DNA from 3 places in the Stenotrophomonas sp. C-A genome. Region 1 is predicted to be linked to each of the others. Evidence: predicted binding sites of a transcription regulator. Region 1 holds the regulator's gene; each other region holds the start of a gene.

What was found. Region 1 encodes FliA, which starts transcription of late flagellar genes. Its sites were predicted from a motif close to TAAAGTTTNNCNNNCNNNGGCCGATAA; they were not measured.
Region 2: ACW5IY_RS19090 (methyl-accepting chemotaxis protein) is a predicted target of FliA. The motif match lies at 1,614-1,640, and genes of this name have one in related genera.
Region 3: ACW5IY_RS06810 (GGDEF domain-containing protein) is a predicted target of FliA. The motif match lies at 3,481-3,507, and genes of this name have one in related genera.

The regions. Positions count from the first base shown of each region.
Region 1 covers NZ_CM132916.1:2,224,832-2,231,828, reverse strand. Annotated here, with positions in the region: gene flhA (flagellar biosynthesis protein FlhA) at 1-949, shown strand, start outside; gene flhF (flagellar biosynthesis protein FlhF) at 1,095-2,717, shown strand; gene ACW5IY_RS10535 (MinD/ParA family ATP-binding protein) at 2,704-3,591, shown strand; gene ACW5IY_RS10530 (RNA polymerase sigma factor FliA) at 3,588-4,331, shown strand; gene cheY (chemotaxis response regulator CheY) at 4,389-4,781, shown strand; gene ACW5IY_RS10520 (protein phosphatase CheZ) at 4,781-5,386, shown strand; gene ACW5IY_RS10515 (chemotaxis protein CheA) at 5,389-6,997, shown strand, end outside.
Region 2 covers NZ_CM132916.1:4,112,690-4,119,686, reverse strand. Annotated here, with positions in the region: gene ACW5IY_RS19100 (S41 family peptidase) at 1-557, shown strand, start outside; gene ACW5IY_RS19095 (NAD-dependent epimerase/dehydratase family protein) at 656-1,549, shown strand; gene ACW5IY_RS19090 (methyl-accepting chemotaxis protein) at 1,759-4,290, shown strand; gene ACW5IY_RS19085 (DUF2628 domain-containing protein) at 4,369-4,755, opposite strand; gene ACW5IY_RS19080 (hypothetical protein) at 4,969-5,133, shown strand; gene ACW5IY_RS19075 (TonB-dependent receptor domain-containing protein) at 5,194-6,997, opposite strand, start outside.
Region 3 covers NZ_CM132916.1:1,427,418-1,434,414, forward strand. Annotated here, with positions in the region: gene ACW5IY_RS06795 (metallophosphoesterase) at 1-114, opposite strand, end outside; gene ACW5IY_RS06800 (winged helix-turn-helix transcriptional regulator) at 188-637, opposite strand; gene ACW5IY_RS06805 (MFS transporter) at 716-1,933, shown strand; gene ACW5IY_RS06810 (GGDEF domain-containing protein) at 2,033-3,448, opposite strand; gene ACW5IY_RS06815 (TonB-dependent siderophore receptor) at 3,735-5,984, shown strand; gene ACW5IY_RS06820 (cation diffusion facilitator family transporter) at 6,127-6,997, shown strand, end outside.

The DNA of each region.
Region 1 (6,997 bases):
CAGCAACCAGGGCGGTGAGCTGATGGCGCGCATCAAGGGCGTGCGCCGCAAGCTGACCCAGGACGTGGGCTTCCTGATTCCCTCGGTGCACATCCGCGACAACCTGGAGTTGCCGGCCAATGGTTACCGCGTGCTGGTGCACGGCGTGCCGGTGGCCACCGCCGAGATCCATCCGGACCGCGAACTGGCACTGGACCCGGGCAGTGCGCTCGGCGCGCTGGAAGGCATCGCCGGCAAGGACCCCGCGTTCGGCCTGGATGCCACCTGGATCCAGCCGCACCAGCGCGCCCAGGCCGAAACGCTGGGCTACACCGTGGTCGACCCGGCCACCGTGGTCGCTACCCACCTCTCGCACCTGATCCGCGAACACGCACCGGAACTGCTCGGCCACGAGGAAGTGCAGCACCTGCTGGCCAACCTGGCCAAGAGCGCGCCCAAGCTCGTCGAAGATCTGACGCCAAAGGCTCTGCCGCTGTCGGCGGTGGTGCGCGTGCTGCAGAACCTGCTGGTCGAGCGCATTCCGATCCGCCAGCTGCGCAAGATCGCCGAAGCCCTGGTCGAACACGCGCCGAACAGCCAGGACCCGGCTGTGCTGACCGCCGCCGTGCGCACCGCACTGGGCCGCTTCATCGTGCAGGAGATCGCCGGAATGTCGGCGGAGCTGCCGGTGTTCACCCTCAACCCGCAATTGGAACGTGTCTTGCAGGAGTCCACGCAGGGCAACGGCGCCGCGCTGGAACCCGGACTCGCTGAGCGACTGCACCAGAGCCTGGCCGAATGTGTCAGCAAGCAGGAAGCGCGAAACGAGCCGGCGGTCGTGCTGGTACCGGGCCCGGTGCGCGCCGCGCTGGCGCGCCTGGTCCGCCACAGCGTTCCGTCGCTGTCGGTCCTGGCGTACAGCGAGGTGCCGGAGGACAAGCGCCTGAAGCTGGTCGGAACGATCAGCTGACACCGCTCTCCGATGCGCCAGAAAACAGACACCACTTTCGAACCAACGCAACAGACAGATACCAAGGGGAACCCGCACCGTGCAGACCACCGACCACCCGAGTTCTCCGACCGCCACCCCGCCGTCTTCGTCCCGTGACCACAGCATGAAAATCAAACGATTCGTCGCCGCCGACATGCGCTCGGCCATGAACCTGGTGCGCAAGGAACATGGTCCTGACGCCGTGATCCTGTCCAACCGCCGGATCGAGGAAGGCATCGAGATCGTCGCCGCCGCGAACTATGACGAGAGCGCCGTGCAGCGTGCACTGGAAGCCTCGCGCCGTGACGTCGCTCCGCCGCCGGCACCCAAGCCGCGCACCGCCGCCGACGCGGTGATCGCCGCCGTCACCCGCCGCCGCAGCAGCACCCCGGCGCCGGAACCGGTCGCCGCCACCACCTCGGCCGTGGCCGCCCTCGCCCGTGCGGCCGTTGGTGCCACCGGCCGCACCCTGGACAGCGCCGACGAGATCGTGCCGACCCGTGGCAGCACTGGCTTTGCCGCCACCCTGGCGCGCGCCGCCGTCAACGAACCGGCGCTGCCGGAACAGATCTTCGCTCCGTACGCTGAAGCCTCCGTTGCACCGGCACCTGCCAACGCTGTGCCGGCCAACCGCGCCCACTTCCAGATCGATCCGCCGCACGAGGCGCATCACGAAAGCCCGGCACCGGCTGTGCAGCCGCCACCGCTGCCGACCGCTGCTGTGGCTGATGTGCAGCCCGGGATCACCGCCAGCGAACCGGCACCGGCTGAAGCCAGTGACGAAACCAGCCCGGCACCGGTACTGGCCCCGGCACCGACGCTGACCGTGGTTGCCCAGGACGACGCCGAGATCCGCCAGCTGCGCCAGGAAGTGGCCGGCATGCGCCATGTGATCGAGCGCGAAATGAACCGCTTCACCGACGAGCGCCTGCGCGGCTGCCCGGTGCGCGCTACTGCGCTGGACCTGATGGACGAGTACGGCTTCGACGCCGGCCTGGCCCGCGACGTGGCCATGCAGATCCCGCTGGAGACCGAGGCTCACCGCGGCCGCGGCCTGATGCTGGGGCTGATCTCGCGCAAGCTGCCGATCGCCCCGGTCGACCCGCTGGAGGAAGGTGGCGTGATCGCCCTGGTTGGCCCGACCGGCGCCGGCAAGACCACCACCATCGCCAAGCTGGCCTCGCGCTTCGCCGAGAAGCACGCGCCGCGTGATGTGGCCCTGGTCACCACCGACACCACCCGCATCGGTGCCCGCGAGCAGCTGTACGGCTACGGCCGCCAGCTCGGCATCGCGGTGCACGAGGCCAACAGCGGCACCGACCTGGACCAGCTGCTGGAACGCCTGAAGGACTACAAGCTGGTACTGATCGACACCGCCGGCCTGGGCCCGCGCGACCGCGCACTGGCCGCCCAGCTGCAGTGGCTGCGCGCCGCCCGCCAGGTCCGCACGCTGCTGGTGCTGCCGGCCAATACCAGCTTCGGCGACATGGACGAGGTGGTCCGCCGCTTCGGCGCTGCCAACCTGCAGGGCCTGGTACTGAGCAAGCTGGACGAGACCGGCCGCTTCGGCAATGCCCTGTCGGTGGCCGTGGACCACGCCCTGCCGATCACCTGGGTGACCGATGGCCAGGACGTTCCGGAGGACCTGCACCGGGCCAGTGCAGCCAATCTCGTACTTCGCCTTGAAGATTTGCGCCGCGCGGCCGATATGCCCTGCAACCCGGAGTTGAACCATGCCGTCGCGTGAGTACGCCAAGCTGACCAAGACCTTCCCGCTGTCGGCCACCCGCAGCGAGCCGCTCGGCCCTGTGCGCACCATTGCCGTCACTGGCGGCAAGGGCGGCGTGGGCAAGACCAACGTTTCGGCCAACCTGGCCGTGGCGCTGGCTGGCATGGGCAAGCGCACGCTGCTGCTGGACGCCGACCTCGGCCTGGCCAACATCGACGTGATCCTGGGCCTGAACCCCACCTTTACCCTGGCAGACCTGGTCGCCGGCCGCTGCACGCTGGATGACGTCATCGTCGAAGGCCCGAACGGCGTGCTGGTGGTCCCGGCCGCATCTGGCCGCCGCCACATGGCCGAACTGGCCCCGGCCGAGCACGTCGGCCTGGTCAACGTATTCTCCGAGCTGGAACGCGAACTGGACATCATGGTGGTCGACACCGCCGCCGGCATCACCGATGGCGTGCTGACCTTCTGCCAGGCCGCGCAGGACACCGTGGTGGTGGTCTGTGACGAGCCGGCCTCGATCACCGACGCCTATGCGCTGATCAAGGTGCTGTCGCGCGAACGCGGCGTGGACCGCATCCAGGTGGTTGCCAACATGGTGCGCGACCCCAACGAAGGCCGCGTGCTGTACGAGAAGCTGACCCGCGTGTGCGAGAAGTTCCTTGCCGATGTCTCGCTGAACTACCTGGGCTGCGTGCCGCAGGATGACTGGCTGCGTCTGTCGGTGCAGCGCCAGCAGCCGGTGGTGAAGGCCTACCCGTCCAGCCCGGCCGCGCTGGCGATCACCGAGATTGCCCGCCGCACCGCACGCTGGCAGGCGCCGACCGAACCGCGTGGCGGCGTCGAGTTCTTCCTCGAGCGTATCCTCAAGCAGCGCGGGGTGGCCGCATGAAAGGCGCAGCCCAGTACCGGGAAGTCCAGCGCACGGCGGCCAACGAGGTCATCGCCCAGCATTCGGACCTCGTGCGGCGCATCGCCCACCACCTGGCCGCACGCCTGCCGGCGAGCGTCGAGGTCGACGACCTGATCCAGGCCGGCATGATGGGGCTGATCGAAGCCTCGCGCAGCTATGACGCCGACCAGGGTGCTTCGTTCGAGACCTACGCCTCGATCCGCATCCGCGGTTCGATGATCGATGAGATCCGCCGTGGCGACTGGGTGCCGCGCTCGGTGCACCGCCGTGCACGTGATGCCGCCGCCACCATCCGCCGCCTGGAACAGAGCAGTGGCCGTGCCGCCAGCGCCACCGAAGTGGCCGCCGCGATGGAGATGCCATTGCCCGAGTACCTGCGGCTGATGGAAGACGCTGCCCGTGGCCAGGTACTGAGCCTTGAATCGCGCATCGAGGACCAGGGCGAGCTGGACACCGTGGCCCAGGGCGGCCCAACCCCGCAGCAGGTGCTGGAGCGCGGCGAGTTCGGCCGCGAGCTGGGCAAGGCCATCGGCCACCTGCCCGAGCGCGAACAGCTGGTGCTCTCGCTGTACTACGAGCAGGAACTGAACCTGAAGGAGATCGGCGCGGTGCTCGGTGTGAGCGAGTCGCGGGTCTGCCAGATCCACGGCCAGGCGGTACTGCGCCTGCGTGGCCGGCTGAAGCTGTTCGAGGCCGCCGACGCCGGCCTCGAAGAATGAACATCCCCGAGGCGGCTGCCCCCGGCCGTCCGGAATGAACAACAAAGGAATTCTGCTTTGAACAAGAACATGCGCATCCTGATCGTCGACGACTTCTCGACCATGCGTCGAATCGTCAAGAACCTGCTGGGCGATCTGGGCTTCACCAATACCGCCGAAGCCGAGGACGGGCATGCCGCGCTGTCGCTGCTGCAGAGCCAGCCGTTCGATTTCGTGGTGACCGACTGGAACATGCCGGTGATGACCGGCATCGAGCTGCTGAAGGCGATCCGCGCCGACGCCAAGCTGAAGACGCTGCCGGTGCTGATGGTCACCGCCGAAGCCAAGCGCGAGCAGATCATCGAAGCCGCCCAGAGCGGCGTGAACGGCTACATCATCAAGCCGTTCACCGCGCAGACGCTGGAAGAGAAGCTGGGCAAGATCTTCGAACGCCTGGCGGCCAGCGCCTGATGGATACCACGGTCGACAAGAACGCCCTCGCCCTGCGCCTGCAGGAGGCCTTGGACGCGCTGGAGTCCGGTGACGAAGCCGCCTGGCGGCAACGCATCGACGGACTGGTCGCGCTGCGCACGCAGCCGATGATGAGCGGTCTTTCGCGGCTGGCCCGCGAGCTGGGACAGGCGCTGGGTGAACTGCCGACCGTGCCGAGCGAAGCCGGCGAGCTGGACGATGCCTGCGCGCGCCTGGACCACGTGGTGGCGATGACCGAACAGGCCACACACCGCACCCTGGACCTGGCCGAGGAATGCCGCAACCTGACCGAACAGCTGCGCGCCGAAGGCCTGCAGCCGGGCCAGGACGCGCAGCTCGAGCGCATCCGCCACAACCTGACCGAGATCGCCCTGACCCAGAGCTACCAGGACCTGACCGGGCAGATCATCCGTCGCGTGGTCGGCATCGTCCGCCGCGTGCACGAAGGCTTCGGCGCGCTCGGCCTGCCGCCGGAACAGCATCGCACCGACCCGGAACTGGCCGGGCCGGCACTGAAGGGACTGGACCGCCACGCGGTCTCGCAGAACGACGCCGACGACCTGTTGTCGGATCTGGGGCTGTAAGCATGAGCGCGGTATCCGACGACATCACTGCCGATTTCATCATCGAGGCACAGGAAATCCTGGATCGCCTCGGCGAACAGCTGGTGTCGCTGGAGCAGGCACCGCAGGACAGCGATCAGCTCAACGCGGTGTTCCGCGGCTATCACACGCTCAAGGGCGGCGCCGGCTTCCTCGGCGTCACCGCCATGGTGGAGCTGTGCCATGCCGCTGAAGAAGCGCTGGGCGCCGCGCGTGCCGGCCAGGCGGTGCTGCAGGCCCATCACTTCGACGCGGCCCAGCAATCGCTGGACTACCTGCAGTCGATGCTGGATGCAGTTTCCTCCGGCACCGAGCCGGGCTATGCGCCGCCGGACCTGATCGCCCAGTTCGACGTGCACGGCGGTGCCGTGGCGGCACCCGCCGCCGCAGCAGCACCCGCCGCGGGTGGCAGCGACCTGATCACCGACGACGAATTCGAGGCCCTGCTCGACCAGCTGCATGGTGGCAACGCGCCGACCGCGGTCGCACCAGCGAAGAAAGCCGACGACGGACTGATCAGCGAAGACGAGTTCGAAGCCCTGCTCGACGAGCTGCACGGTGGCGCCGCACCGGGCACCAAGCCTGTTGCCGCCGTGGCACCGGCGCCGGTTGCAGCCCCGCGCCCGGTCGCCGCACCGGCACCGGTGGCAAAGCCGGCCGCCAAGCCGTTGGCCGAGGCCGAACACACCGTACGCGTGGACACCAAGCGCCTGGACGCGATCGTCAACCTGATCGGCGAACTGGTGCTGTCACGCAATCGGCTCAAGACCCTGCGTGCACGCCTGCGCGATGAAGAGTTGGACCGCGCCGTGTCCACACTGGACATCGCCACGGCCCGCCTGCAGTCGGCGGTGATGCGTACCCGCATGCAGCCGGTGGGCAAGGTCTTCTCCCGCTTCCCCAAGGTGGCCCGCGACGTCGCCCGCTCGCTGAAGAAGGAAGTGGACCTGGAACTGATCGGCGCCGAGACCGAGCTCGACCGCAACCTGGTCGAAGCGCTGGCCGACCCGCTGGTGCACCTGGTCCGCAACGCCATCGACCATGGCGTGGAAATGCCCGACCTGCGCGAGGCGCAGGGCAAGCCGCGGATGGGCCACGTGCGGCTTTCGGCGCAGCAGGAAGGTGACTACGTCAGCATCGAGGTGCAGGACGATGGCGCCGGCATCGACCCCGAAAAGCTGCGTGCCAAGGCACGCGAGAAGGGCCTGATCGACCCGGAAGCGGCTGCGCGCCTGAGCAGCGAGGAATGCCTGCACCTGGTGTTCCTGCCCGGTTTCTCGACCAAGCAGCAGGTCACTGACATCTCCGGCCGCGGCGTCGGCATGGACGTGGTGCAGTCACGCATCCGCGAACTGAGCGGCCAGATCCAGATCCAGTCGGAGCTGGGCCGTGGCAGCCGCTTCCTGATCCGCGTGCCGCTGACCCTGGCGATCCTGCCAACCCTGCTGGTGCAGGCCGGCGAGGACGTCTACGCGCTGCCGCTGGCGCGCGTGATGGAAGTGCTGCACGCACCGCGCACGTCGCTGGGCTGGTTCGATGGCCGTGCCGTGCTCGACCGCCGCTCGCACACCCTGCCGCTGGTCGATCTGCGCC
Region 2 (6,997 bases), 1.9 Mb from region 1:
TCGGCTACCTGCGCCTGAGCACCTTCTATCCGCTCGATCTGGCCCGGCCGAAGCTGGCCGCGGCCTTCACCCTGCTGGCCGACACCGATGGGCTGGTGCTCGATCTGCGCCAGAACGGTGGTGGTGATGACGGCAGTGCGGACCTGCTGGTGCGGACCCTGCTGGCGGCGGAGATCACCCAGGTGCAGTCACTGCAACAACGTGGCCAACGCAGTCCGGTACCGTTGCCACCGGCGAGCCTGGGGCTGTACCTGAAGCCGCTGGTGGTGCTGATCGACCGCCGCACCGGCTCGGCCGCCGAATTCGTCGCGTACTCGCTGCAGGCGCAGGGGCGGGCACGTGTCGTTGGGAGTCGAAGTGGCGGCGCGGCACATATGTTCGATGATCCTGTGCTGCTGCCGGAGGGCTATCAGATCAGCATTCCCGACCGGCAGCCGATCAACCTTCGTACCGGAACCAACTGGGAACGTACCGGGGTCACGCCTGATGCGGCAGGCGGTGACGATCCGCTGTTCGTCGCCCGGAAGCTGCTGGCCCGATCGGCATCGCCAAAATGAACGCACAATTGCAACCGCACCCTATCGCAGACGACATGCAGCGTGCCTAGAATCGAAGCATCCCGGTAGTTCCCGGGCGCTTCGAGTGAATGGACTCAATGAAGATTCTGTTGACCGGCAGTTCCGGGCGGATCGGGCGTGCGATCTTCGGCGCGCTGGCGGCGGCCCACGAAGTGGTGGGGCTGGATCGCAGCCCATTTGCCACCACCCGCATCATTGCCGATGTCACCGATCGTCAGGCCGTGACGCGGGCGGTGCAGGGGGTCGATGCGGTGATCCATACCGCCGCCCTGCACGCACCTCATGTCGGCCTGGTGCCGGATGCGGTATTCCAGCAGATCAATGTGGAGGCGACCGCACACCTGTTGCAGGCTGCCCGCGAGGCCGGTGCACGTCGCTTCGTGCTGACCAGCACCACGGCGCTGTATGGCCATGCGGTAGTGGCGGGCGGATGCCGCTGGATCGATGAAGATACCGAGCCGTTGCCGCGCACGATCTACCATCGCAGCAAGCTGCAGGCAGAGGCGTTGGCCGAAGCCGCCGTGGCACCGGGCTTCAGCGTGCGCGTGCTGCGCATGGCCCGCTGCTTCCCCGAGCCACCGGAGCGGATGGCGATGTTCCGCCTGCACCGCGGCATCGACGCGCGCGACGTGGCCAGTGCACATGCCGCGCTGCTGCACGATGAGGGCGCTGCCTTCGCACGCTACATCGCCTGCGCACCGACACCGTTCCTGCGCGAGGATTGCCTGGAACTGGCGACCCAGCCCCGCCGGGTACTGGCCCGCCGCGCCCCGCAGCTGCTGGCCGAGTTCGAGCGCCGCGGCTGGCCGCTGCCGTTGAGCATCGACCGCGTCTACGACAGTGCACTGATGCGCAGCACACTGGGCTGGCAGCCGCGCTTCGGCCCGGACGACGTGCTGCAGCAGTACGCGGCTGGCAGCATCGAGGTGCTGCCTCGGGCGCAGTGGATCAAGGATCGGGTTGCCGAATAGGACGGAACGGGGCGGGTTCCTGACCCGACCCTGAGCAGGTTCAGGAATGTGCAGGCGGAGCGCCTCAACCTCGTTCGCAGGCGGCCGCTAACCCGGTGCGCTTCCAGCGCCGGGCGGGTCCCGGCGGCCGGTGGCCTGCGCGACGGATCGCGCACCTGCGCGGTGCCCTCGCGGTGCCGGTCGTCCTGAACTGCCTTGCGGACCCTTCCATGCCTTCTCCCCGTTCCGCCGCTGCCCGCCGCCCGGGCAGCATCGCCCACAAGCTGATGCTGGGCACCGCTGTGATCGCGCTGCTGTGCTTCGGCCTGACCGCGCTCCTGATCTACCGCCAGGCCAGCGCCAGCCTGATCGATGCCTCGCGCCAGACCATGGCCAGCGAGGCCACCGCCGAAGCCCGCCAGGTCGCGGCCGATCTGGGCACCGCCTTTGCAAGCAACGACGCCATGGTCGAGGCCGTGCTCGCCCAGCGTGCGCGGGGTGACGCGCCTGATCGCGCCAGCCTGGCGGCCGTGCTGGGCGAGCAGCTGCGCAGCCATCCCGAATGGCTGGGCAAGAGCACCATGTGGGAAGCCAACGCCTTCGACGGCAAGGATGCCGAGTTCGCCAATACCGAGATGCACGATGCCAGCGGCCGCTACATGAGCTACTGGGCCTGGCATGACGGCAAGCCGCAGCAGTCGACCATGACCGACTACACCGAAGCCGCTGACGGCTCGGCCGACTGGTACGTGGTGCCCAGCCGCGACAAGCTGCCCAAGGTCAGTGAACCTTATGCCTACGACATCGCCGGCCAGCAGGTGCTGATGAGTACGCTGAGCACTCCGATCATCGAGAACGGCACGTTCCTCGGTGTATTCACCGTCGATTTCTCGCTGGCGGCGCTGCAGAAGCACCTGGCCACGCTGAAGCCGATGGGCGCCGGGCGCGTCGAACTGCTCTCGCCGAACGGCGTGGTGCTGGCCTCGGCGAACGCCGCCGAGATCGGCAAGCCGCGCAACGACGCATTGACCCGCAGCATGCTGGCCGACATCGCCGCCGACCGCCGGTTCGAAGCCTTCACTCCGGATGCGGCAGGCAACGTGCGCGTGTACGTGCCGCTGCGCGTGGGCGATGCGCCGCAGCGCTTCGCGCTGGGCGTGGTGATGCCACACGCGGTGATCGTGGCCGAGGCGCGCCAGCTGCTGTGGTTGACCCTGCTGGTTGGCGTGGTGGCCGCGCTGACACTGAGTGCCGGTGTCTATGTGCTGCTGCGCCGGTTGGCGATCCGCCCACTGGCCGAAGCCGTGCGCGTGGCCGGCGACGTCGCCGCAGGCAAGCTGGACAGCACCCTGCCGGCACGCAGCAACGACGAAGTGGGCCGCCTGCTGGATGCGATGCAGGGCATGCGGGGTCAGCTGCAGTCGGTGATGGCGGCGCAGGCGGAGATGGCGCGTCGCCATGACGCCGGCGAAATCAGCTACCGCATGGACGCCGCGGCGTTCCCGGGCGAATACGGCCGGATGGTGGCCGACAGCAACCAGCTGGTGGCCTCCAGCAACGCCGTCACCCAGCGCCTGGTCGACGTGATGCAGCGTTATGCGGTGGGTGACCTGAGCGTGGACATGGAAGCGCTGCCGGGCGAGAAGGCGGTGTTCACCGCTGCGATGGCCACCACCAAGAGCAACCTGGCGGCGATCAACGATCAGATCCAGCAGCTGGCCGCCGCCGCCGCCGCCGGCGATTTCGCGGTGCGCGGCGACACGCTGCGCTTCGACCACGACTTCCGCCGCATGGTGGAAACCCTCAATACCATGATGCAGGTCAGCGACCACAACCTGGCCGAGCTGTCGACGCTGCTGCGCGCGATCGCCGCAGGCGATCTCAGCGCGCGCATGCAGGGCGACTTCCACGGTGTGTTCGCGGTGATGCGCGACGATGCCAACAGCACCGTGCAGCAGCTGACCCAGATCGTCGGCCAGATCCAGCAGTCGGCGGCCAGCATCCGCCTGGCGGCGGGTGAGATTGCCGCGGGCAACAGTGACCTGTCGCGCCGTACCGAGCAGCAGGCAGCGAACCTGGAAGAGACCGCGGCCTCGATGGAGGAGCTGACCTCCACGGTGCGCCAGAATGCCGATCACGCGCTGCAGGCCAACACCCTGGCCGGCTCCGCAGCGGGTGTGGCCAGCGAAGGCGGGCAGGTGGTCAGCCAGGTGGTGCAGACCATGGAGCAGATCGAGGCCTCGTCGCAGCGCATTGCGGAGATCATTTCGGTGATCGACGGCATCGCGTTCCAGACCAATATCCTGGCGTTGAACGCGGCGGTGGAAGCGGCGCGTGCCGGCGAACAGGGCCGTGGATTCGCCGTGGTCGCCAGCGAAGTGCGCGCGCTGGCCCAGCGCTCGGCGGGCGCGGCGAAGGAGATCAAGGAACTGATCGACGCCTCGGTTGCGCAGGTCGGTGCCGGTGCGCAGCTGGTGCACGGCGCGGGCCGCACCATGCAGGAAATCGTCGGCCAGGTCGGTCGAGTGAACGAGATCATGGCCGAGATCTCGGCGGCCTCCCGCGAGCAGTCGGCGGGTATCGAGCAGGTCAACCAGACCGTGGTGCAGATGGACGAGACCACCCAGCAGAACGCCGCGCTGGTGGAGGAAGCCAGTGCCGCCGCGCGTGCGATGGAAGAACAGGCCGAGCAGCTGGCGGTGGCGGTCTCGCGCTTCCGTCTGCACGCCGAACCGGCAGCCGTGGCACGCCGCGCGGCCTGACCCCGCAAACGAAGACGCCCGGCGGGGGCCGGGCGTCGATTGCATCCTTGCCGCGCATCCGTGCGCAGTTCTGAGGGCTCAGAACATGCCTTCAAACGGGTTCCAGCTGGCGCGTCCTTCCACCTTCTCCAGGTAATAGCTGTAGTTGGTGCTGGAGGCGACCAGCAGGTTCATGGCGATGAACAGCATCCGCCCCACGACGTCCGGAAGGAACATGGAGACGATGGCCAGCACGATGTTGATGCCGATCAGCACCAGTGCCTTGCGCCACATGCCCAGGATCAACAGGTAGATGGCGCCGAAGAACAGCGCAAAGAAGTTCAGGTTGATCTTCAGGCGGTCACCGAAGGACAGCGCCTTCCAGGCCTGCTTGAAGCCGGGATTCTTGGGGGCGCCGTGCTGGCGGAAGAAGTTGAAGCGGAACTGCCACTTCGGGCTGAACTGGGACAGGTCAGTGGTATTCATGGGAAACATCCCTGTTGGAAAACGTTTTCATGATAGGACAAGTCCTATTCAGGATCCAAGCTCCGGCGTCAAAAATGTGACGCCTGCCGTGTTCCACGTGGTGTGGCGGGGCGCCGCTCCGTCACCCATCCGCCTTGTTTTTAGGATAGGGTGCGCAGTTCCGCTGCCGCCCCTGCTGGATCTGGGTGGCAGCGGGATGTCCATGGAGGTTGCATGACCACACCTGCTACACCGGAAAACGCACCGGGACCGGTGCTCCTGCCGACACCTGAAGTGGTGCAGGCACAACAACTGCTCGCACGCCAGCAACTGGCGGTAGCGATGGACCGTGCACGCACGGCCGCTACGCAGAACGCGGCCGCGCTGGAAAGCGAGTAATCCGCAACACCGCCGATCGCGCTGGCGTGCTGCCAGCGCGATCGCGGCGCGCGCCGCCGGTCAGAACCGCGCTGTCATGCTCATGAAGTAGCTGCGCCCGGCCACGAAGTAGTCGGTGGAGCCTTCGGCATACAGCTTCTTGTCGGCGAGGTTGCTGACGCCGCCACGCAGGGTCAGTACCTCGTTGACGTTCCAGGCCGCAGTCAGGTCGTACAACGTGTAGGCCTTGAGGAAGGTCGTCGCCGTGCCGGTCTGCTTGCCGGTGTACTGCGCCGACAGACTGCTGGAAAACACCGTACTGGGCGTCCAGTCCAGCGACGAATAGCCAGAGAATTCCGGGGTATCGATCAGGTTGCGGCCGGTGGTCAGGTTCTTGGCTTCCTTCATCCAGGTCGCCGAGGTGCGCCAGCGCCAGTGCTCGCCGAAGCGGAAATTGAGGTTGCCTTCCATGCCGCTGGTGCGTGCGCGCTGCACGTTGCTCATGCGCGTCCACCAGATGCCGTTGAACTTGCCCAGGGGCGCGTACTCGATCTTGTTCCTGAAGTCGGTATGGAAGTAGGTCAGGCCCGCATCGACCAGGTCGTTGTCGAAGCTGATGCCGATCTCGCGGTTGGTGCTGGTTTCCGGATCCAGGTCCGGGTTGCCGGCCATGTAGCAGCCACCGCGGGTATAACCCAACGGGATCAGCGAGGTGCAGCCTCGGCCGCCGGACTGGGTGGCGGCGGTCGCCGAATTCTCGGTCAGGCTGGGTGCGCGGAAGCCTTTGGAAACGCCACCGCGGATGGTCCATTGCTCGGCCGGGTGCCAGACCAGGTAGGCACGCGGGCTGACGTGGCCGCCGAACTTCTCATGGTGGTCCAGGCGTGCGCCCAGAGTCAGCGCCAGGGTGCGGTGCAGCTTCAGCTCGTCTTCGACGAACAGGGCCCAGGTATCCACTTCCAGATCGGAGCCGCTGACGGCATTGCCGGCATAGTCGATCGGCGCGCGGCCGATGGTGTCGGTGTTGGTCAGCTCCTGACGCTTCCATTGGCCGCCCACGGCGAACTGGTGTTCAACCCCCAGGGTGAAGGGCGTGGTCAGGCTGCCCTCGATGATCGTATCGGTGGCTTCGGAGCGGCCTGTGGCACCGATGTCGTTCTTGTACTCGGTCCAGTACGCACTGATCTTCGAGTTGCCGAAGCTCCACTTGCCGTCGTGGTTGAGCGCCAGCGAACTGCGCTTGAGTTCGCTGGCACCCCAGGCGCCTTCGTCCTGCTTCTCCAGAGAGGCATCGATGAAGGCCTGCTGCACGCCATGGCCGGCTTCCAGCGACAGTTCCTGCGCATCGCTGAGCTTCCACTGCAGCAGCGCGTCGACGTTGCGGTCCTTCTCGCCGGCGTAGGCGTTGCCGTAGACACCGCCGTTGGAGCGGTCCGAGTCGCGGCGCATGCTGTTGGCACCGATGCGCAGGCCGAAGCGCTCGCCGAGCGGGCCGGAGAAGGTCGCACCGATCTGCTGGGTATCACCGCGCTTGCCATCGCCCGGGCGGGTATAGCTGTGCGTGGCGCTGCCGTTCCAGTCATCACCGATGCGCTTGGTGATGATGTTGATCACGCCGCCCATGGCATCGGAGCCGTAAAGCGATGACATCGGTCCGCGCACCACCTCGATGCGTTCGATCTGGTCGGGCGAGATCCAGTTCAGATCCTGGCGGCCGAGGTCGGGGCGGTAGTTGGTCGAGGCCGAGCTGCCCATGCGCTTGCCGTCCACCAGCACCAGCGTGTAATTGGACGGCATGCCGCGCAGCTTGATCTTGGACTGCTCGCCGACCGCACTGAGGCCACCGGTCACGCCCGGCACGCGGCTGAGCAGGGTGGCCAGGTCG
Region 3 (6,997 bases), 800 kb from region 1:
GGCCTGCACGTGGTCGGCGGGCGCGGCAACCTCGCGGGCCTGCGTGGTTGCTGTGGCGCAGGCCAGCAGCGGCAACAGCAGGGCGGTCAGCAGGGAAGGGCGATAGCGCGACATCGGCGGCATCCAGCGGCGGAAAAAACCGATGCTAACCGGCGCGGGCGTTCGTCGGTGTGCGCGAATGGGCGGGTCAGGTGTCGCGCCCGTCGTCCTTGAGTTTGCGTACGCGGGTGGCGGCGGGCTGAAGCGGCTGGCCGTCGCGCCCGCGCGGCTGCATGTAGGGCAGCGGCCGCCGCGTCGCCAATTCGATCAGCTGTGAATGGGCTTCCCCCATACCGAAGCGATGGCGCTCTCCCCACTGGCGCAGCGCGACCAGCAGCGGGAACAGTTCCTGGCCGGCGGCGGTGAGCACGTACTCTTGGTAGGCCGATCCATCGGAGGCCGGCCGCAGCTGCAGGATGCCGGCCTCGACCAGCCGGCGCAGGCGGTCGCTGAGGATGTTGCGCGCCGCGCCGAGGCTGCGCTGGAAATCACCGAAGCGGGTGATGCCGTCGAACGCGTCGCGGATCACCAGCAACGCCCAGCGGTCACCGAGCAGGTCGGCACTGCGGGCTACAGGACAGGGGCTGTCGGTGCGCATGCTGGGTATCTCCGAATGTGGTTGCAGTTTAAAACCAATGGCGATAGCCTGCACCCGGTTTCAAATTGCAACTACAAGATGAGTGCCGCATCTCTTCCCCGTCCGCTGCTGGTCCTGCTTGCGGTTGCCGCCGGCGCCAGCGTTGCCAATGTCTACTACGCTCAGCCGCTGCTGGATCAGCTTGCACGCGCCTTTGCACTGGACCGGGCCGTGGCCGGCGCGGTGCTGGCGGCCACCCAGGCCGGCAGCGTGCTGGCGTTGCTTGGCCTGCTGCCGCTGGCGGACCGCGGTGATCGGCGACGCCTGCTGCGGCTGCAGCTGATCGCACTGGTGCTGGCCCTGTTGTGGCTGGCGGCGTCGCGCACGGCGAGCTGGCTGTTGTCGGGCATGCTGCTGGCCGGATTGCTGGGCACGGCGCTGACCCAGGGCCTGATCGCCTACACCGCCACGCTGGCACCGCCCGAGCAGCGCGGTCGCATGGTTGGCGTGGTGCAGGGCGGAGTGTTCATCGGCCTGCTGCTGGCGCGCGTGGTATCGGGTACGGTGGCGGCGGCCTTTGGCTGGCAGAGGGTCTACCTGCTGTCCGCGGTGGTGATGGCGGCATTGGCGGCGCTGCTGTGGCGGCGCTTGCCCGCAGTACCGGTGCCGTCGGTGCCTCCACGCTGGCGCGAGCTGCTGGGCTCGATGCTGGGCATGCTGCGCCGGAATCGGACGCTGCGCGAGCGCGGGCCGCTGGCGGTGCTGCTGTTTGCCGGCCTCAATGTGTTCTGGGCGGCGGCACCCTTGCCGCTGTCGGCACCGCCACTGCACTGGTCGACCGCAGCCATCGGCGCGCTCGGCCTGGCTGGCGTGGTCGGTGCGTTGATGGCGGCGCGGGTCGGGCACTGGATGGACTGCGGTTTCGCACATCGGGTCAGCCTCGGCGCGCTGCTGCTGATGCTGGTCGCGTGGTGGCCGCTGCTGGGCCTGCCGCAGTCGCTGTCCTTGCTGCTGCTGGGTGTGGTCGTGCTCGACCTCGGCGGCCAGGCACTACATGTCTCGAACCAGGCATTGCTGCTGCGTGCACCGGCAGAACAGCATGGGCGCCTGGTGGCTTTGTACATGCTGTTCTATGCGGTGGGCAGTGGTGCAGGCGCGGCGGCGGGGCCCTGGATGCAGGTGCGGCATGGCTGGCCCGCAGTGTGCCTGCTGGGGGCAGGCATCGCGTTGCTGGCGCTGCTGTGGTGGGCAGCATGGCGGGTGGTGGCGGTGAAAGCAGCGGCTGACGTTGGTGTCGGTGGCGTCGGCTGTCGGTAGCGTCGACCGTTGGTCGACTGCTCTTGCCGCGGAGCGCGAGAAGCCAGCGCTCCGCGCGATAGTCGACTGGCAGTCGACTCTGGTGCCTGCCGCGCGGCGTTACCGCTGCAACGCACGCCGCCCGGGGGCTTCCTGCAATGCCTCGCTGGCCACCACCACGCGGTTGCGGCCGCTGCGCTTGGCCTCGTACATCGCGGCGTCGGCACGTGCCATCAGCCGCTCGTAATCCGGATGACCATCGTGACCGGCCACGCCGATGCTGGCGGTCAGTTCCAGCACTTGGCCATTGGCCAGCGCTACCGGCGACTGTGCGATCTGCCGGCGCAGGCTCTCGGCGATCACGGTCGCCTGCGATTCGCTGGCGGCCACCAGCACCACCACGAATTCTTCGCCGCCATAGCGGAACAGGTAGTCGCTGCCACGCGTGAGCTGGCCGAGCAGGCCGGCCACGTGCTGCAACGCGCGGTCGCCGGCATCGTGGCCATGGCCGTCGTTGATTGCCTTGAAATGATCCAGGTCGAGCAGCAGCAGCGAGAACGGTGTGCGGTTGCGCGTGGCCAGCTCGATTTCCCGGCGCAGCACTGTAGGCAGGAAGCGACGGTTGAGCAGATTGGTCAGCGCATCGCTGCCGGCATCCAGTTCGCCGATGCGCTCGAACAGCAGTGTCATCAGGGTTCGGATGGCAGCCAGGTCCTCGCGGATGGCCGGCAGCACGGCCAGTCGCTGCGCCGGCGCATCGCCGCTCGCGCGCTGCAGGTGGCCGTCAATGCGGGCCATCAACTGGCCCACCTGCTGCGTTTCGCTGCTTTCGCCGAAGCTGGGGATGCCCTTGTGGGTGAACCACAGGCCGAACTCCGAGGTGGCCAGGCTGGCGTTGTCGCTGGCCTGCACATGACCGGCGAGTGCGTACAGCAGGGCGTTCTCCCAGTCCAGCAGCAGTGCGCGTTGACGCTCGCGTTCCGTACCGACGTTCTGTACCAGCGAGAACAGCCGGTAGGCGGCGTCGGCACGGGTGGAGCGCTCGCGCGCATGGGTGTAGGCCAGGGTCATGCCTTCCATGGCGATGTCCATGATCGCGCTGAGGCAGTCGATGGCGGCGAACGCGGTCGCGCTGTCGGGCGCGTCGTCGCGCAGGCGCACGAACAGCTCGTGCTTGAGCACGCGCGCACCGCGGGTGACCAGGTCGACCGGGATGCCGACCCGCGCGTGTACGTCGCCGATCACCCGCTGCGAGGCGACGGTGGTGGCGATGCCGGAGGCGTCGGTGGTCAGCAGTTGCACCAGCCAGCGCTGCATGGCCGGCTGCAGGCGCTGCTTGACCTGGTCGTGGGACAGGAAGCGGCGTGCACGCCCGTCCTGCAGCAGCACTTCGTAAAAGCGCTGGGCCAGCGCGGGTGGGGCATCGGTGGCAGCGGCCCTGAGCAGCGCGGTGGCGGCAGGGCCGGCCTGCAGCAGGCAATGCTGCCAGGCCTCGGCCAGCGGCTGGCTGGCTTCATCCAGTTGGGGTGTTTCCACGTCGATCTCTGACTGCGTACGGCAAACCACGGGTATCGGCCGCGGCGGCGTACGGTTGATGGCGGGTTAGCCGGCCAGTTTACGCGCGGTGCAGGGTTGCACGGTGCGCAAACCACATCGGCGCCGCTGCGGCAATGAGTGAACGCATTTGAGAATCACTCGCATTGGTGGGAGAATGCGCGCACGGAACGGGCTGCAGGTGCCTGCAGCCCGTTCCGCCTCCCCCCTCGTCGTTGCCTCAAGCCCTTTGCCAGAGGCCCCGTAGCCCTGCCAGAAGGTCCTGATCATGTCTCCTGCCGTTGTCCTTTCGCCGCGCCCGCTGGCGCTTGCCGTTGCCGCCCTGCTGGCGGGCAGCGCCCTGACCGCCCAGGCCGAAACCGACGCCACCGATATCGACACGGTGCACGTCACCGCCTCGCAGATCGCGCGCCAGGCACTGGGTACCTCGACCATCACCGCCGAGGACATCGCCCGGCGCCCGCCGGCCAACGACATCGCCGAGCTGCTGCGCACCATGCCGGGCGTCAACCTGACCGGCAACAGCGCTTCCGGCCAGTACGGCAACAACCGCCAGATCGATCTGCGTGGCATGGGGCCGGAAAACACCCTGATCCTGGTCGATGGCAAACGCATCGGCGCACGTGACGCCGTGCGCATGGGCCGCAGCGGCGAGCGTAATACCCGCGGTGACACCAACTGGGTGCCAGCGGAAATGATCGAGCGCATCGAAGTGCTGCGCGGACCGGCAGCGGCACGCTATGGCTCGGGTGCTTCTGGCGGCGTGGTCAACATCATCACCAAGCGCCCGACCGGCGACCTGACCGGTGCGGTCGACCTGTATGGCCTGGTGCCCGAGCACAGCGCCGAAGGCGGCAGCGAGCGCGTCGGCCTGCAGCTGAGCGGGCCGATGACCGACACCCTGTCGTTCCGCCTGTACGGCAATCTCAACAAGACCGACGCCGATTCGCTGGAACTCAACCGTGACTTCGCGACCAATCCGAACGCGGTGCCGCCGGCCGGCCGCGAGGGCGTCAAGAACCGCGACATCAACGCGCTGCTGCGCTGGGACGTGACCGCCAACCAGGTGGTCGAGTTCGAAGCCGGCACCAGCCGCCAGGGCAACATCTATGCAGGTGACCGCGCGGTCAGCACCACCGGCACCTCGACACCGATCGATCTGGGGGCCTTGGCCGAGCAGCAGGCCGAGACCAACCGCATGTACCGCAACACCGGCGCGATCACCCATCGCGGCCGCTGGGGTGATGTGACCTCGCGGGTAACGGCGGCAGTGGAGGCGGTGAACAACTCGCGCATCAACGAAGGCCTGGCCGGTGGCCCGGAGGGCAGCTTCAACGGCACCGACTGGTCGACCTCGCGCCTGCGCAACTACCAGCTGGATGGCGAAGTGAGTTTCCCGACCACGCTGGGCGGTGCCGAGAACATCTGGACGCTGGGCTTCGAGTACCTCGACAGCCGGCTGACCGACCCGTACTCGATGAGCCAGTCCAGCAGCAGTGGCGGCGGCATTCCTGGGCTGTCGGCCGATCGCGCGCGCGGCAAGTCCGACGCGCAGACCACCGCCGTGTTCGTGGAAGACAACATCTACCTGGGTGAGCGCTGGATCGTGACCCCGGGCCTGCGCTTCGACCACCACAGCCAGTTCGGCAACAACACCAGCCCCAGCCTCAATGCGCAGTTCCGCATCAACAGCGACTGGGTGGTGAAGGGGGGTATCGCCCGTGCATTCAAGGCACCGAACCTGTACCAGTCGAATCCGGACTATCTGTATTACACCCGTGGCAATGGCTGCCCGAATGCACTGCCGAGCCTGGGCGCCGGCTGCTACATGCGCGGCAACGCGGACCTGAAGGCGGAAACCAGCCTGAACAAGGAACTGGGCATCGAGTGGGCACCGCAGAGCGGCTGGCAGGCGTCGTTGACCTACTTCCACAACGACTACAAGGACAAGATCCAGGCCGGCTACACCCAGATCGGGCTGACCGCCGACACCAAGGGCCGCATCTTCCGCTGGGAGAACGCACCCAAGGCGATCGTGCAGGGGCTTGAAGGCAACCTGGTGATCCCGCTGCTGGGCGAGCAGGGCAGCCGCCTGAAGTGGAGCAACAACTTCACCTACATGGTCGAGAACGAGAACAAGACCACGCGCCAGCCGCTGTCGGTGATCCCGAAGTACACCATCAACACCATGCTGGACTGGCAGGCCACCGACAAGCTGTCGCTGCTGCTGACCGGCACGTTCTATGGCAAGCAGAAGCCGGCCACCACCAACATCAACAACGACCCGCGCTGCACCGGCACCTGCGACCCGTCGATCGCACTGCAGGATCGCGGTGCGTACAACATCTGGGGCGTGAGCGCACGCTACAAGGTGACCGAGACGGTCAGCTTCGGCTTTGGCGTCAACAACCTGGCCGACAAGCGCCTGTTCCGCGAGGCCAATAGCAGCGATGCCGGTGCGGCGACCTACAACGAGCCGGGTCGCGCGTACTGGGCCAGCCTGCGCTTCGGGTTCTGACCCCAGGCCGGCGTCGTTCCACGGGGCTCGCCAGGCATGCCTGGCGGCTCCGGACCGGTACGCCTGCAATGTTATAAACACCGTAATAGTCTCCCCCGCCAGCACGGCGTAGCCTGCACCGCATCGCAAAGGAGCTGTTGCCATGGGCCACGACCACGATCACCTGCCATCCGAGATCCGCCACGAGAAACCCTTGTGGTGGGCGCTCGGCCTGACCTCCACCTTCCTCGTCGTCGAGGTGGTGGGCGCGTTCTGGACCAACAGCCTGGCGCTGCTGTCCGACGCGGCGCACATGGCCACCGATGCGCTGGCGCTGATGATCGCGCTGGTCGCGGTACGGCTGAGCCGTCGCCCGCCCGACGCGCGCCGCACCTACGGCTATGCGCGCCTGGAAGCGCTGGGCGCGATGATCAACGGTGCGATGCTGTTCGTGGTCGCCGGGTACATCCTGTGGGAGGCCATTGGGCGTTTCCGCGAGCCGCAGGAGATTGCCTCGTCGGGCATGCTGGTGATCGCCGCGGCGGGCCTGGTCATCAACCTGATCTCGATGCGCCTGCTGCAGGCCGGCAGCGGCGAGAGCCTCAACGTGAAGGGCGCCTACCTGGAAGTGTGGGCGGACATGCTTGGCTCGGTGGCGGTGATTGCTGGTGCGCTGTTGATCAAGTGGACCGGCTGGAAGCCGATCGATCCCATCCTGGCGGTGCTGATCGGCCTGTGGGTGCTGCCGCGCACCTATGTGTTGATGCGTGAGGCGATCAACGTGCTGCTGGAAGGCGTGCCCAAGGGCATGGACGTGGCCAGGGTACGTGACAGCCTGTCCGGCCACGCTGCGGTACTGGATGTGCATGACCTGCACGTGTGGGCGCTTGCTTCCAGCACCCCAGCGCTCACCGCGCACATCGTGATGCGCGACGGCACCGATGCCGATGCGCTGCGCCGTGAACTGGGCGGGCGCCTGCACGATGACTTCGGCATCGAGCACGTGACACTGCAGATCGAAGCGGACCACTGCG